Regions from separate parts of the Streptomyces sp. NPDC001135 genome, predicted to be linked through region 2. Evidence: predicted binding sites of a transcription regulator. Region 2 holds the regulator's gene; the other holds the start of a gene.
The links. The regulator HspR, encoded in region 2, represses chaperone genes until heat shock. The targets are predictions, from matches to a motif close to TTGAGNNNNNNNNNCTCAA.
Positions count from the first base shown of each region.

Region 1: lon (endopeptidase La) is a predicted target of HspR. The motif match lies at 4,059-4,077, and genes of this name have one in related genera.

Region 1 covers NZ_JBSFKD010000006.1:252,515-259,632, forward strand. Annotated here, with positions in the region: gene ACWC94_RS11045 (multifunctional oxoglutarate decarboxylase/oxoglutarate dehydrogenase thiamine pyrophosphate-binding subunit/dihydrolipoyllysine-residue succinyltransferase subunit) at 1-3, opposite strand, end outside; gene ACWC94_RS11050 (HAMP domain-containing sensor histidine kinase) at 306-1,421, opposite strand; gene ACWC94_RS11055 (response regulator transcription factor) at 1,418-2,158, opposite strand; gene ACWC94_RS11060 (spermine/spermidine synthase domain-containing protein) at 2,272-2,952, opposite strand; gene ACWC94_RS11065 (rhomboid-like protein) at 3,149-3,970, shown strand; gene lon (endopeptidase La) at 4,100-6,520, shown strand; gene ACWC94_RS11075 (SpoIIE family protein phosphatase) at 6,603-7,118, opposite strand, start outside.
Region 2 covers NZ_JBSFKD010000041.1:26,890-34,007, forward strand. Annotated here, with positions in the region: gene dnaK (molecular chaperone DnaK) at 1-946, shown strand, start outside; gene grpE (nucleotide exchange factor GrpE) at 943-1,614, shown strand; gene dnaJ (molecular chaperone DnaJ) at 1,651-2,823, shown strand; gene ACWC94_RS36000 (heat shock protein transcriptional repressor HspR) at 2,829-3,278, shown strand; gene ACWC94_RS36005 (sugar ABC transporter substrate-binding protein) at 3,668-4,774, shown strand; gene ACWC94_RS36010 (LuxR C-terminal-related transcriptional regulator) at 4,953-5,999, shown strand; gene ACWC94_RS36015 (helix-turn-helix transcriptional regulator) at 6,040-7,002, opposite strand.

The DNA.
Region 1 (7,118 bases), on a different contig from region 2:
CACGGCGGCAACCGCCCTCTTCCGCTTCACAAGGTGATGGACAGCGGGAATAAAGGCTACGCCTCCAGGGCGGGGAAGGTCAGGTCGAGCAAGGTCATCGTCGCGTAAGTCACATCGGAAATCTTGTTTCAGGGCTTGATATGGCGGGAAACAAGCGTGGTTCCGGAGGGGAGAGGGTGCGCGGGACGGGCCCGGCGCGCCTTCGTTCGACGGGTGGCCCGGGCCTGCCCCTGATCACACGTGTCCAGCTGCACGGCAACGGCGGCGACCGTCGTGGATCTTGTGCTTCCGGATCGGACTTTACGTCAACTTGGGGCGGAAGTCAGTCCCGGAAGAGTGACGATGATCCTGCAGCCGCGCTCGGATTCGGCCACACCGATCCGGCCGCCGTGCAGATCCACCGCCCAGCGGGCGATCGCCAGGCCGAGGCCCGTACCGCCGTCGCTGCCCGGGCCGTGCGGCCGGGTCACCGCGCCCCGGTTGAACCGCTCGAACACCTTGTGCCAATCCGAGCGGGGGATCCCGGGGCCCTCGTCCAGGACCTCCAGCTCCAGCGACTCCGGCTGCGGCCCGCGCCGCGCCCTCACCGTCACCCGGCCGTGCGGCGGGCTGTGCTTGACCGCGTTGTCGATCAGGTTGGCGACGACCTGGTGGATGCGCTCGGGATCCGCGTGCGCGGTCAGCTCCGGCGGGGAGACGTCCAGGTGCAGATGGACGTCGGTGCGGGTGTGGCTGCCGGAGCCGGAGGCGATGCCGGCACGCGCCGAGGCCACCATGTTGGCCTCCTTCAGCACGCCCGACAGGTACGGCCACACCTCGAAGCGGCGCATCTTCAGCGGGACGACGCCGTTGTCGAGCCGGGACAGGTCCAGCAGGGTCTCCACCAGCCGGCCCAGCCGCTCGGTCTGCTTCAGGGCCGTCCGCATGGTCTCGGGGTCGGCCTCGGTCACCCCGTCGACGATGTTCTCCAGCACGGCCCGCAGCCCGGCGATGGGGGTGCGCAGCTCGTGCGAGACGTTCGCGACCAGCTCTTTGCGCTGGCTGTCCTGGGCCTCCAGCTCGTCCGCCATGACGTTGATCGTCCCGGCCAGATCGCCCAGCTCGTCCCGGCGGCCCTCGCTCACCCGGCGGGTGTAGTCGCCCTCGGAGATCGACCGCGCCACCGTGTTCATCTCGTCCAGCGGCATGGTGAGCGAATGCGCCACGAACTGCGTGATCAGCAGTGTGGCGATCATCGAGAAGACCGTGATGAAACGCAGCTCGGTCTTGGTGTGCACCGCGACGATCGACAGTCCGGTGGTGATCAGCACCGATATGACGACGAGTGCGCCCAGCTTGGTCTTGATCGAGAACGGGCGTACGCCGCCCCAGGGATCCTCCCCGGGGCTCCTCCGTGCGGCCTGCCGCCCGTCGCCGCTCACGGTGTCGGCGTCTCCAGCGCGTATCCCACGCCGTGCACGGTCCGGATCCGCTCGGCACCGATCTTCCGGCGCAGTGCCTTGATGTGGCTGTCGACCGTACGGGTGCCGGAGGCGTCCGCCCAGTCCCACACCTCGGCCAGCAGCTGTTCCCGCGAGAGCACCGCGCGCGGGGTGTTCGCCAGGCACACCAGCAGGTCGAACTCGGTGGGCGTCAGGTGGACGTCCTCGGACTTCACCCGCACCCGGCGCTGCGCGTGGTCGATCTCCAGCTCGCCGAGGCGCAGGATCCCGCTGCGCGGCGTCGCGGCGGCCAGGGCCGCCCGCTCCACCCGCCGCAGCAGCACGTGCACCCGCGCGGCCAGCTCCCGCATCGAGAACGGCTTGGTCATGTAGTCGTCCGCACCGACCCCGAGACCGACCAGCATGTCCGTCTCGTCGTCCCGCGCGGTCAGCATCAGCACCGGCACCGGACGCTGCGCCTGCACCCGCCGGCAGACCTCGAGGCCGTCGAAGCCGGGCAGCATGATGTCGAGGATCAGCAGGTCGGGCTGCCAGGCCTCGGCCGTGTCGACGGCTGCCGGGCCGTCCGACGCGGTTTGCACGAGAAATCCCTCGGCGCGCAGCCGGGCCGCGATGGCGTCGACGATCGTGGGGTCGTCCTCGACGACCAGCACCCGGCGCTGTGCGCCCGGGGTGGTCGTCGCCGCGCCGCTCTGGGAGGTGTGTGTCTGCTCCATCGCCCGCCCCTGCTTGTTGCTTTCCGGAACCAGTGGGGTGATCCCATGTCTGCGCTTGACGCTTGAATGATCCGCGTCAGGGCAGCACATTACGGGGATCCACCGTGCTGTCGCTATCCAGGTCGGATGCCGAGGTGTACGGCGTCCGGAACGCCCCGGGCAACGGGGACCTCTTCGGTACGCACCTGCCGGAACCCGGCATTCCGCAAGCTTCCTTCAAATTCCGGAGAGGGCTCGGCGGACCATACGGCCAGCACTCCACCGGGTTTCAACGCCCTTGCGCAGGCGGCGAGTCCGGCCGGCGAGTAGAGGCTGTGATTGCCGTCCGTGACGGTCCAGCCGGGGCCGTTGTCGATGTCCAGGCAGAGTGCGTCGAACGTGTCCGATGTCTCATGGACGAACGCCACCAGATCCGCCTGCACGATCTCGGTGCGCGGATCGCCGAGCGCACCGGCGGAAACCTCCGCCAGCGGCCCGTCCCGGTGCCAGTCGACGACGGCGGACTCCCGCTCGACCACGGTGATCCGCCCCCACCCGGGATCCGCCGCCGCATGTGCGAGTGAGAATCCCACGCCCAGCCCGCCGATCAGTACGTGCGGCTTCGGCCGCCCGTCCAGCGCGCCGTACGCGGCGTCCACCAGCAGCCGCTCCGAGCGGCCGTCGGAGGTGTCCATCAGGAAACAGCCGTTGGCGATGATCTGCAGCAGCGCTCCGTGCCGGCGCAGTACCACCTCGCCGTACGGGCCGTCGCGCCGGTCGAGGACCACGGGAGAGTCGTACACGGCAGCAGTCATGCCCACCATCCTGCTTGAACGCGCCCCGTCCTTCACGGGAATTGCGGATGACACGCGCACGCTGTGGACAACGGGGCCGGCCCGGACGCATCTGCCACGTGAGAGGTTGCTGTGAATCCGCTCTCGCGTGGCGTCGGTCATAGACAGCGGCCCGCGCAACACGAAGGGTGGGGCGCGACGGAAGGAGCGCCACACCGTGGAACCGATCGCGACGGGCCCTGCGTCGGCCGCGTCCGCGCCCCTTCCGGGCGCTCCGCTCACCGACGGCGGTGGCGTCGTTTCGACACCCGCGCTCGCGGACCTGCTGGACGGCATGCCGCGCCAGCGGCACGCCACGGCTCCCGCCTGCGACCCCGCTCCCGCCGACCCGCCCCCGGCCCTGCGGGTCCCGCGGCTGTGGCGCCTGCTGCCCACACCCACCGGAACCCCGTTCACCTTCTCCTACGGCGTCGTCCTGGCCGTCACCTCGGTGATCGCGGCCCTGGCCGCCCCGGACCTGGTGCACTCCCTCTACCAGGACTCCAGTACGGACGTCGCCCATCTGGTGCGCACCCCCGTGCTGGTGCTGCTGGCGAGCGCCCTGTGGATCGCGGGCGGCGTCCTGTCGCCGTACGCGCTCGCGTTCGTGCTGGTGCTCACCGCCCTCGAACGGCGCATAGGCGGCGCGCGGGCGGCCTGCGTCTTCCTGGCCGGGCACGTCCTGGCCACCCTCGCGACCGAGATCCCGGTGGGCCTGGCCGTCCTGTTCGGTCACCTTCCCGTCACCTCGCTGCACCGGCTCGACTACGGCATCAGCTTCGGCGTCGCCGCCAGCACCGGCGCCCTGGCCGGTCTCCTGCGCCCCTGGTTGCGCTGGCCCGTCCTGGCCCTGGCGACCACCGCCCTCGTCAACGACCTGATCGCCTTCCAGGACCCGATGACGAACTGGGGCCATCTCATCGCCCTCGGGATCGGCATCAGCGGCTGGCCGCTCGTACGGCGCTGGCGCGTCCCGGTGGTTTCGCCGGTTTCCCCGTGACCACCCGCTCGACGGCGGCACCGCGCGGCGGCCCCAACTGATCGCTCACAGCGAACAGATGCGGGGAACACCAGCTACCCCCCGGCAGTTGAGTCGACATAGCTCAACTTGACTGCCGAAGGGGAGATCATGGCTACTGAGTCCACGGCGTTCACGCTCGTCCTGCCCGTGCTGCCGCTCGACGACGAGGTCGTGCTGCCCGGCATGGTGGTTCCGCTGGACCTGAGCGACGCCGAGGTGCGGGCCGCGGTGGAGGCCGCGCAGGCCGCCGCCCGGTCCACGCCCGGAAAGCCCAAGGTGCTGCTGGTGCCCCGCATCGACGGCACGTACGCGAAGACCGGTGTGCTGGGCACGGTCGAGCAGGTCGGCCGGCTGGCCGACGGTGACCCGGGGGCTCTGATCCGCGGCCGCAGCCGCGTGCGGATCGGCGCCGGCACCACCGGTCCCGGCGCGGCCCTGTGGGTCGAGGGCGCCCGCGTCGACGAGAGCGCCCCCGATCCGCTGCCGGGTCAGGTCGCCGACCTCGTCAAGGAGTACAAGGCGCTCGCCACCACCTGGCTGAAGAAGCGCGGCGCCTGGCAGGTCGTGGACCGCGTCCAGGCCATCGACGACGTCTCCGCGCTCGCCGACAACTCCGGCTACTCGCCGTTCCTCACCACCGACCAGAAGGTCGAACTGCTGGAGACCGCCGACCCGGTGGCCCGGCTGAAGCTCGCCACGCAGCAGCTCCGCGACCACCTCGCCGAGCAGGACGTGGCCGAGACCATCGCCAAGGACGTCCAGGAGGGCGTCGACAAGCAGCAGCGCGAGTTCCTGCTGCGCCGCCAGCTGGAGGCCGTCCGCAAGGAACTGCGCGAGCTGAACGGCGACAAGGACAGCGAGGAGTCCGACGACTACCGCGCCCGCGTCGAGGCCGCCGACCTGCCGGAGAAGGTCCGCGAAGCCGCGCTCAAGGAGGTCGACAAGCTCGAGCGGGCCAGCGACCAGTCGCCCGAGGGCTCCTGGATCCGGACCTGGCTGGACACGGTCCTCGAACTCCCGTGGAACTCCCGCACCGAGGACACGTACGACATCCAGGGCGCCAAGGCGATCCTGGACGCCGAGCACGCCGGTCTGCAGGACGTGAAGGAGCGCATCACCGAGTACCTCGCGGTACGCAAGCGGCGCGGTGAGCGCGGGCTCGGCGTGATCGGCGGCCGGCGCGGTGGTGCGGTCCTGGCGCTGGTCGGGCCCCCCGGCGTCGGAAAGACGAGCCTGGGGGAGAGCGTGGCCCACGCCATGGGCCGCTCGTTCGTCCGTGTGGCCCTCGGTGGCGTCCGCGACGAGGCCGAGATCCGCGGCCACCGCCGTACGTACGTCGGCGCGCTGCCCGGCCGGATCGTACGGGCGATCAAGGAGGCCGGGTCCATGAACCCGGTGGTCCTGCTGGACGAGATCGACAAGGTGGGCTCCGACTTCCGCGGCGACCCGGCCGCGGCCCTGCTCGAGGTCCTGGACCCGGCACAGAACCACACCTTCCGGGACCACTACCTGGAGGTCGAACTCGACCTGTCGGACGTGGTCTTCCTGGCCACCGCCAACGTCCTGGAAGCCATCCCGGAGGCCCTCGCCGACCGTATGGAAATCGTCCGCCTCGACGGCTACACCGAGGACGAGAAGGTCGTCATCGCCCGCGACCACCTGCTCCCGCGCCAGCTGGAGCGGGCGGGACTCGGCGGGGACGAGGTCGCCTTGGACGAGAGCGCCCTGCGCAAGCTGGCCGGCGAGTACACGCGCGAGGCGGGTGTGCGCACCCTGGAGCGCTCGATCGCACGCCTGCTCCGCAAGGTCGCGGCCCAGCACGAACTCGGCGAGCGACAGCTGCCGTTCACCGTCCGGGACGAGGACCTGCGGGGTCTGATCGGGCGCCCGCACCACGTGCCCGAGTCCGCCCAGGACCCGGCCGAGCGCCGTACGTCCGTCCCGGGTGTGGCGACCGGCCTCGCGGTCACCGGCGCCGGCGGTGACGTCCTCTTCGTGGAGGCGTCCCTCGCCGATCCGGAGACGGGCGCGGCGGGCCTGACCCTGACCGGTCAGCTCGGTGACGTGATGAAGGAGTCCGCGCAGATCGCGCTGAGCTTCCTGCGCAGCCACGGTGCCGAACTGGAGCTCCCGGTCGGCGACTTGAAGGACCGCGGCGTACACATCCACTTCCCGGCGGGCGCGGTCCCGAAGGACGGCCCGAGCGCCGGCATCACGATGACGACGGCGCTGGCGTCGCTGCTGAGCGGACGGCTGGTCCGCACGGACGTGGCGATGACGGGTGAGGTCTCACTGACGGGCCGTGTCCTGCCCATCGGCGGCGTGAAGCAGAAGCTGCTCGCCGCGCAGCGTGCCGGGGTGACCACCGTGATCATCCCCAAGCGCAACGAGCCCGACCTGGACGACGTCCCGGCCGAGGTGCTGGACAAGCTCGACGTCCACACCGTGACCGACGTCCGGCAGGTCCTGGAGCTGGCGCTCGCGCCCGCGACGAACGGGGCGGCGCCGGAGGTTCCCGTGGCGGCGTGACGGACGCCGCGGGACGAGCGAGGGCCCGGGTCCCGTGAGGGAGGCCCGGGCCTTCGCCGTACGCGTACACGGACGGGCCGGCTCACCGGGCGGCCCCGGCCACCGACTGCTCCGCCCAGACCGTCTTGCCGACCCGGTCGTGCCGGGTGCCCCAGCGGTCGGCCAGCTGGGCGACCAGCAGCAGGCCCCGGCCGCCCTCGTCGAAGATACGGGCGCGCCGCATGTGCGGGGTGGTGCCGCTGGAGTCGTACACCTCGCAGATCAGGGTCGAGTCCTGGTGGATCAGCCGGAGCCGGACGGGCGGGCGGCCGTACCGCATGGCGTTGGTGACCAGCTCGCTGACCATCAGCTCCGTGGAGAAGGCGACCTCGTCCAGGCCCCACGCGGCCAGCTGGTCACAGGCCAGGTGGCGGGCCCGCGAGACGTCCGTGGGGTCGTTCGCCAGCTGCCAGGCGGCGACCCGGTCCGCGCGCAGGACCCGGGTGCGGGCGACGAGCAGGGCGATGTCGTCGTCGGGGCGGTGGCTCAGCAGCTCGGTGAGCACGCGGTCGCAGACGGCGTCCAGCGTGGTCGCGGGCCGGCCGAGCGCGGCGAACAT
Region 2 (7,118 bases):
CGAGATCGACCACGTCGTCCTCGTCGGTGGCTCCACCCGTATGCCCGCCGTCGCCGAGCTCGTCAAGGAGCTGACCGGCGGCAAGGAGGCCAACAAGGGTGTGAACCCGGACGAGGTCGTCGCCATCGGCGCCTCGCTCCAGGCCGGTGTCCTCAAGGGCGAGGTCAAGGACGTCCTGCTCCTCGACGTCACCCCGCTGTCCCTCGGTATCGAGACCAAGGGCGGCATCATGACCAAGCTGATCGAGCGCAACACCACGATCCCGACCAAGCGCTCCGAGATCTTCACCACGGCCGAGGACAACCAGCCGTCCGTGCAGATCCAGGTCTACCAGGGCGAGCGCGAGATCGCGGCGTACAACAAGAAGCTCGGCATGTTCGAGCTGACCGGTCTGCCGCCGGCGCCGCGCGGCGTCCCGCAGATCGAGGTGTCCTTCGACATCGACGCCAACGGCATCATGCACGTGACCGCCAAGGACCTGGGCACGGGCAAGGAGCAGAAGATGACCGTCACCGGCGGCTCCTCGCTGCCGAAGGACGAGGTCGACCGCATGCGCCAGGAGGCCGAGCAGTACGCGGAGGAGGACCACCGCCGCCGCGAGGCCGCCGAGACCCGCAACCAGGGCGAGCAGCTCGTCTACCAGACCGAGAAGTTCCTCAAGGACAACGAGGACAAGGTCCCGGGCGAGATCAAGACCGAGGTCGAGGAGGCCGTCGCCGAGCTGAAGGAGAAGCTCAAGGGCGAGGACACCGCCGAGATCCGCACCGCCACCGAGAAGGTCGCGGCCGTCTCGCAGAAGCTGGGCCAGGCCATGTACGCCGACGCCCAGTCCGCGCAGGCCGCCGGCGGCCCGGAGGGTGCCACCGCCGGTGGCGCCAAGGCCGCTGACGACGACGTCGTGGACGCCGAGATCGTGGACGACGAGCGCAAGGACGGTGCCGCGTGACGGAGGAGACCCCGGGCTTCGAGGAGAAGCCCGACGTCCCCTCCGGCGCCACCCCCGACGACGCCGAGTCGAAGGCCGCCCCCGAGGAGGGGGCGGCCCCGGCCGGGGACGGAAACGCAGACGCGGGCCTGGTGGCCCAGCTGGACCAGGTGCGTACGGCGCTGAACGAGCGCACGGTCGACCTCCAGCGCCTCCAGGCGGAGTACCAGAACTACCGCCGCCGGGTCGAGCGGGACCGCATCGCGGTCAAGGAGATCGCCATCGCGAACCTCCTGACCGAGCTGCTGCCCGTGCTGGACGACATCGGCCGCGCGCGGGAACACGGCGAGCTGGTCGGCGGCTTCAAGTCGGTGGCCGAGTCGCTGGAGACCGTCGCGGCCAAGATGGGCCTGCAGCAGTTCGGCAAGGAGGGCGAGCCCTTCGACCCGACCATCCACGAGGCCCTGATGCACTCCTACGCGCCGGACGTCACCGAGACGACCTGCGTGGCGATCCTGCAGCCCGGGTATCGCATCGGCGAGCGCACCATCCGCCCCGCGCGGGTGGCCGTCGCCGAGCCGCAGCCCGGCGCGCAGACCGTCAAGGCCGAGGGCGCCGAGGAGAACACCGAGGCGAAGCAGGCCGGCTCCGCCGACGACAAGGAGAACGGTGGCCCGGAAGAGGGCTGACGTAATCACCAGAGACAGGAAGGAGGGACGTCGGGGATGAGCACCAAGGACTTCATCGAGAAGGACTACTACAAGGTCCTCGGCGTCCCCAAGGACGCCACCGAGGCCGAGATCAAGAAGGCGTACCGGAAGCTCGCCCGCGAGTTCCACCCGGACGCCAACAAGGGCAACACCAAGGCCGAGGAGCGCTTCAAGGAGATCTCCGAGGCGAACGACATCCTCGGCGACCCCAAGAAGCGCAAGGAGTACGACGAGGCACGCGCCCTGTTCGGCAACGGCGGTTTCCGCCCCGGGCCGGGCGCCGGCGGCTCCTTCAACTTCGACCTGGGCGACCTCTTCGGAGGCGGCGCCCAGGGCGGGGGTTCCGGCGGTTTCGGCGGCGGAATCGGTGACGTCTTCGGGGGCCTGTTCAACCGCGGCGGAGCCACGGGCACACGCACCCAGCCCCGGCGCGGCCAGGACATCGACACCGAGGTCACGCTGAGCTTCACGGAGGCCATCGAGGGCGCCACGGTGCCCCTCAGGATGTCCTCCCAGGCACCCTGCAAGGCCTGCTCCGGCACCGGCGACAAGAACGGCACACCGCGCGTGTGCCCGACCTGCGTCGGCACCGGGCAGGTGGCGCGGGGCTCGGGCGGCGGCTTCTCGCTCACCGACCCCTGCCCCGACTGCAAGGGCCGCGGGCTGATCGCGGAGCACCCCTGCATGGAGTGCAAGGGCAGTGGCCGCGCCAAGTCCTCGCGCACGATGCAGGTCCGCATCCCGGCCGGCGTGACCGACGGGCAGCGCATCCGGCTGCGCGGCAAGGGGGCGCCCGGCGAGCGGGGCGGACCGGCGGGCGACCTGTACGTGGTCGTGCACGTCGGCGAGCACTCGGTGTTCGGGCGCAAGGGCGACAACCTCACGGTGACCGTCCCGGTGACCTTCGTCGAGGCCGCGCTCGGCGGCGAGGTGAGGGTCCCCACCCTGGGCGGCCCGCCCGTCACCCTGAAACTGCCGCCCGGCACGCCGAACGGCCGTACGATGCGGGCCCGGGGCAAGGGCGCGGTCCGCAAGGACGGTACCCGCGGCGACCTCCTGGTCACCGTCGAGGTGCGTGTCCCCACGGACCTGTCGGGGAAGGCTCGTGACGCACTGGAGGCGTATCGCGAGGCGACCGCGGGCGAGAACCCGCGTGCGGAGCTGTTCGAGGCCGCGAAGGGAGACTGAGAGAGATGGACGGCCGTCGACGTAACCCGTATGAACTGACCGAGGAGACCCCGGTCTACGTCATCTCGGTGGCGGCCCAGCTCTCCGGACTCCACCCGCAGACGCTGCGCCAGTACGACCGACTCGGCCTGGTCTCCCCGGACCGCACCGCGGGCCGGGGCCGGCGCTACTCGGCCCGCGACATCGAACTGCTCCGCCAGGTGCAGCAGTTGTCGCAGGACGAGGGCATCAACCTGGCCGGCATCAAGCGGATCATCGAACTGGAGAACCAGGTCGCCGCCCTCCAGTCCCGGGTCGTGGAACTGGAGGCGGCCCTGGACGGCGCGGCGGCCGCGATGCAGCAGCGCGAGGCCGCCGTCCACGCCTCCTACCGCCGCGACCTGGTCCCGTACCAGGAGGTCCAGCAGACCAGCGCGCTGGTGGTGTGGCGGCCGAAGCGGCAGCAGAGCGACTGAGACACATGCGAAAGGGGCCCGGAGACAAACCTCCGGGCCCCTTGGCCTGCTGGTGGGCGGTCAGCCGGGGAGCATCTCGCCCGCCCTCTCGATCGCGCCGCGCAGCAGCCGGCTGCCCGGGACGGAGTCGGGCACCGGACGGCGGGGGTCTGACGCTCCCGTTCTCTTGCCGTCTCCTTTGCCGTTTCCTGAACGGCCCTTGGATGAAGGGTCCGTAAAGGGTGTTTGGAGATGATTCCGCTCGGCCTTCACAGGGTCAGCCGAGGGTGGTGTTGCGGACTCGTTAAGTAGTTACGCTTGACGCCGGGTGTGGCCTGCGCGTTGTCTTTTCAGACACCTGGGTCGTATAGCAGCCCTACGTCCGGAACGCACCTGAAGTGAGCCCCCGAATGCGTCGTATCGCCATATCCGTGGCCGCGTCCACGATGACCCTCTCGCTCGCCGGATGCGGCGTGCTGGACGCGACGGGGGACGGCGCGAACGCGAGCCCGAGCAAGGGCGACGACATCACCGTGGGCCTGCTGCTGCCGGAGAAGGCGAACAGCCGCTACGACAGGTTCGACTACCCCATCATCAAGGACAAGGTCGCCCAACTCACCAAGAAGCAGGGCAAGGTCGAGTACGACAACGCCGACGCGGACGCCTCCCGGCAGGCCTCGCAGCTGCAGAAGATGATCGACGACAAGGTCGACATCATCCTGCTCGACGCCGTCGACTCGCACGCCGTCGCCGCCGGGGTGAAGAAGGCCAAGGACGCCGGCATCCCGGTCATCGCCTACGACCGTCTCGCCGAGGGCCCGATCGACGCCTACGTCTCCTTCGACAACGAGCTCGTCGGCGAGGTGCAGGGCCGCACCCTGCTGGAGGCCCTCGGGCCGAACACCGACACCTCCGACAAGATCGTCATGGTGAACGGCTCGCCCACCGACCCGAACGCCAAGCAGTTCAAGCAGGGCGCGCTCTCCGAGCTGAACGGCAAGGTGACGATCGCGGGGTCGTACGACACCACGGACTGGAAGCCGGAGCTCGCCGAGACCGAGATGGCCAGGGCGATCGGCGCGATCGGCAAGAACAACATCGCCGGCGTGTACGCCGCCAACGACGGCATGGCGGGCGGTGTCATCAAGGCCCTGAAGGCGGCCGGCGTCACGAGCCTGCCCCCGGTCACCGGTCAGGACGCGGAGCTCGACGCGGTCCAGCGGATCGTGGCCGGCGAGCAGTACATGAGCGTCTACAAGGCCTACCCGGACGAGGCCGAGGCCGCCGCGCAGATGGCCGTAGCCAAGATCCAGGGCAAGGACATCCAGTTCGACGCGCTCACCCAGGACAAGGTCGACAGCCCCACCGACAAGGACATCCCGGCCAAGCTGATCCAGCCGATCGCCCTGACCAAGCGCACCGTCAAGTCCACGGTCATCGCGGACGGCATCTACTCCGTGGGTGACATCTGCACCCCCAAGTACAAGGCGGCCTGCCTGACGCTCGGCCTGAAGTAGGGCACGTTCCCGGCGGATCGCTTCAGCTTGTTGCAAGGCGAGGGGCGGAGCCTGGTCGATACCCGGACATAACCGCTTTTTCTGCTGGCCCCGTTGAGTCGAGCCGTGTTGCGGACCCGGTCGACGCCGCGCATAGTTGCGCTGCGGAAGTGGCAGCACACCGGGGGTGAAATGGGCGATGGCCGGGCGCGGGGCGGACGAGCATCCACACGGCGCCGACCGACTGTGCGCGGCCGGGGATCGGGTGTATTCCCGGGCCGTACGCCGCGGGCGGGTGCCGCGCACGGATGCCGAGACGGTGCCCTGCCTGCTGGAACTGGCCCTGCTGCACCCGGACCCCGACGACATGGACTGGCTGGTGCCGACCTCCCCGCAGGAGGTCATGACCAGGCTGCTGCGCGGGGTCTACGACGAGGTCAGCGAGAGTCAGCGGCGGGTGGGCTCGGCGGTGGCCGCCTTCGAGTGGTACGCCGGACTGGGCCGTCAGCTGGGCGCGCTCGCCGCGCCCGCCGAGGGCAGCGCGATCCGGGTGCTGGACGGGCTGTCCCGGATCCAGGCCGCGATGGACGAGGCGACCAAGGCGTGCACGACGGAGGTGCTCACCGTGCAGCCCGGCGGCATCCGCCGGGAGGCCGAGCTGACCGAGGGGCTGCACCGGGCGCTGGCACTGCGCGGCCGGGGCGTGCGCATGCGCGACCTGTACACCCACGTGGCCCGGCACGGGCAGGGGCTGCTCACCTACCTGGAGCTGATGGGCGACACGGTCGAGGCCCGGACCCTGGACGAGGTGATCGACCGGCTCATCCTCTTCGACCGCACGGTCGCCTTCATCCCCGCCAACTCCGACCGCACGATGGCGCTGGAGCTGCGCCACCCGGCCCTGGTCGAGTACCTGGTCACGGTCTTCGAACGCCTCTGGCGCCTGGCCATCCCGCTCACCGCCCCCCTCCCCGACACCGGCATCGAGGGCATCTCGCACCGTGAGCAGTCCATCGCCGCACTGCTCGCCGAGGGCCACCAGGACGCCGTGATCGCCGAGCGGCTCGGTATCAGCGTGCGTACCTGCCGCGCCCACATCGCCCGCCTCTCGGAGACCCTCGGCGCGGCCAGCCGTACCCAACTCGGCGTCCGGATCGCCCAGGTCGGTCTGGACGGCCACCGCGGCCCCGCGCTGCCGGCCGGCGCGCTCACGGCTCCTGATCAGGAATCCCCGAGCGTGCGATGAGACGGCCGAGCCGGCGCGGCGTGACACCTGTGCTCGCCCGTCACTGCTCACCACCCGACGAGGTGTCCTTGTCCAGCAGTCCGGACTGCGCGATGAGGAAGCCGAGCTGGGCGCGGCTGCCGCTGCCGAGGGCCGAGGCCAGTTTGGCGATGTGGGCCCGGCAGGTGCGGACGTTCATCCCGAGGCGGCGGGCTATGGCCTCGTCCACGTGGCCCTCCACCAGGAGTTTGGCGATGGAGTGCTGGATCTCCGGGATGCCGTCGGGGGCGGTCTCGTAGGGGGCGCCGGCGCTCAGCGGGACCGCGCGGGACCACATGAACTCGAAGACCTTGATCAGGTAGCGGACGAGCCCCGGATGCCGGAGTTCGAGGGCGATCTCCCCGTCGTCGCGGGTCGGGATGAAGGCCACGGTCTCGTCGCAGATGATCAGCCGCTCGACGAGTTCGTCGATGGTCCGGTACTCCACCTTGCCGTCGGTGAACTGGGCCACGTACGCCAGCGTCTCCGGGCTGTAGCGGGCCGGATGCTGGTAGAGGGTGCGGATGCGGCAGCCGCGTTCGATCAGCGGCCTGTCGCGTTCCAGTGCCTTGTTCAGGGTGTGTTCGAGCCGTCGGCGGCTCGGCTGGACGGTGAGCATCTCGGTCTGGCACTGGGCGGTGGCCAGGTCGAGCGCCGCGTTGATCCGGTCGATGCCCTCCAGCACGGTGATCGAGTGCGTGGTGGCCGTGGGCTGGGCACTGATGCTCATGAACGGCTCGAAGGCGTCGGCCAGTTCGATGGACTGCCGTCTGCGCTGGGTGATCTCGCGCTCGAGGGGGGTGAGCCGCTGGGCCAAGGCGATCGACGGCGGCACCGGGCGCAGCCAGTTCGGGTCGTCGGGGTCGGGATGGAGAAGGGCGAACTCCATCAAACACGGCGCGGGTTCCGCATCCGCACGGGCTAGGCGTCCCGTCCGGAGAGCGTTCCCGTAAAGGCGGCGCCCTTCCTCGCACAGGTCGGTCAGCCCGTGGGGATGTGTCCGCTTAGTCTCATTTATCGCCAAATCTCCACCCCCCAGGGTCCTGAACGTGCAGGAACATGATGCATCGTTTGTGTGGCCATGACGTGCCGGAATGGGCC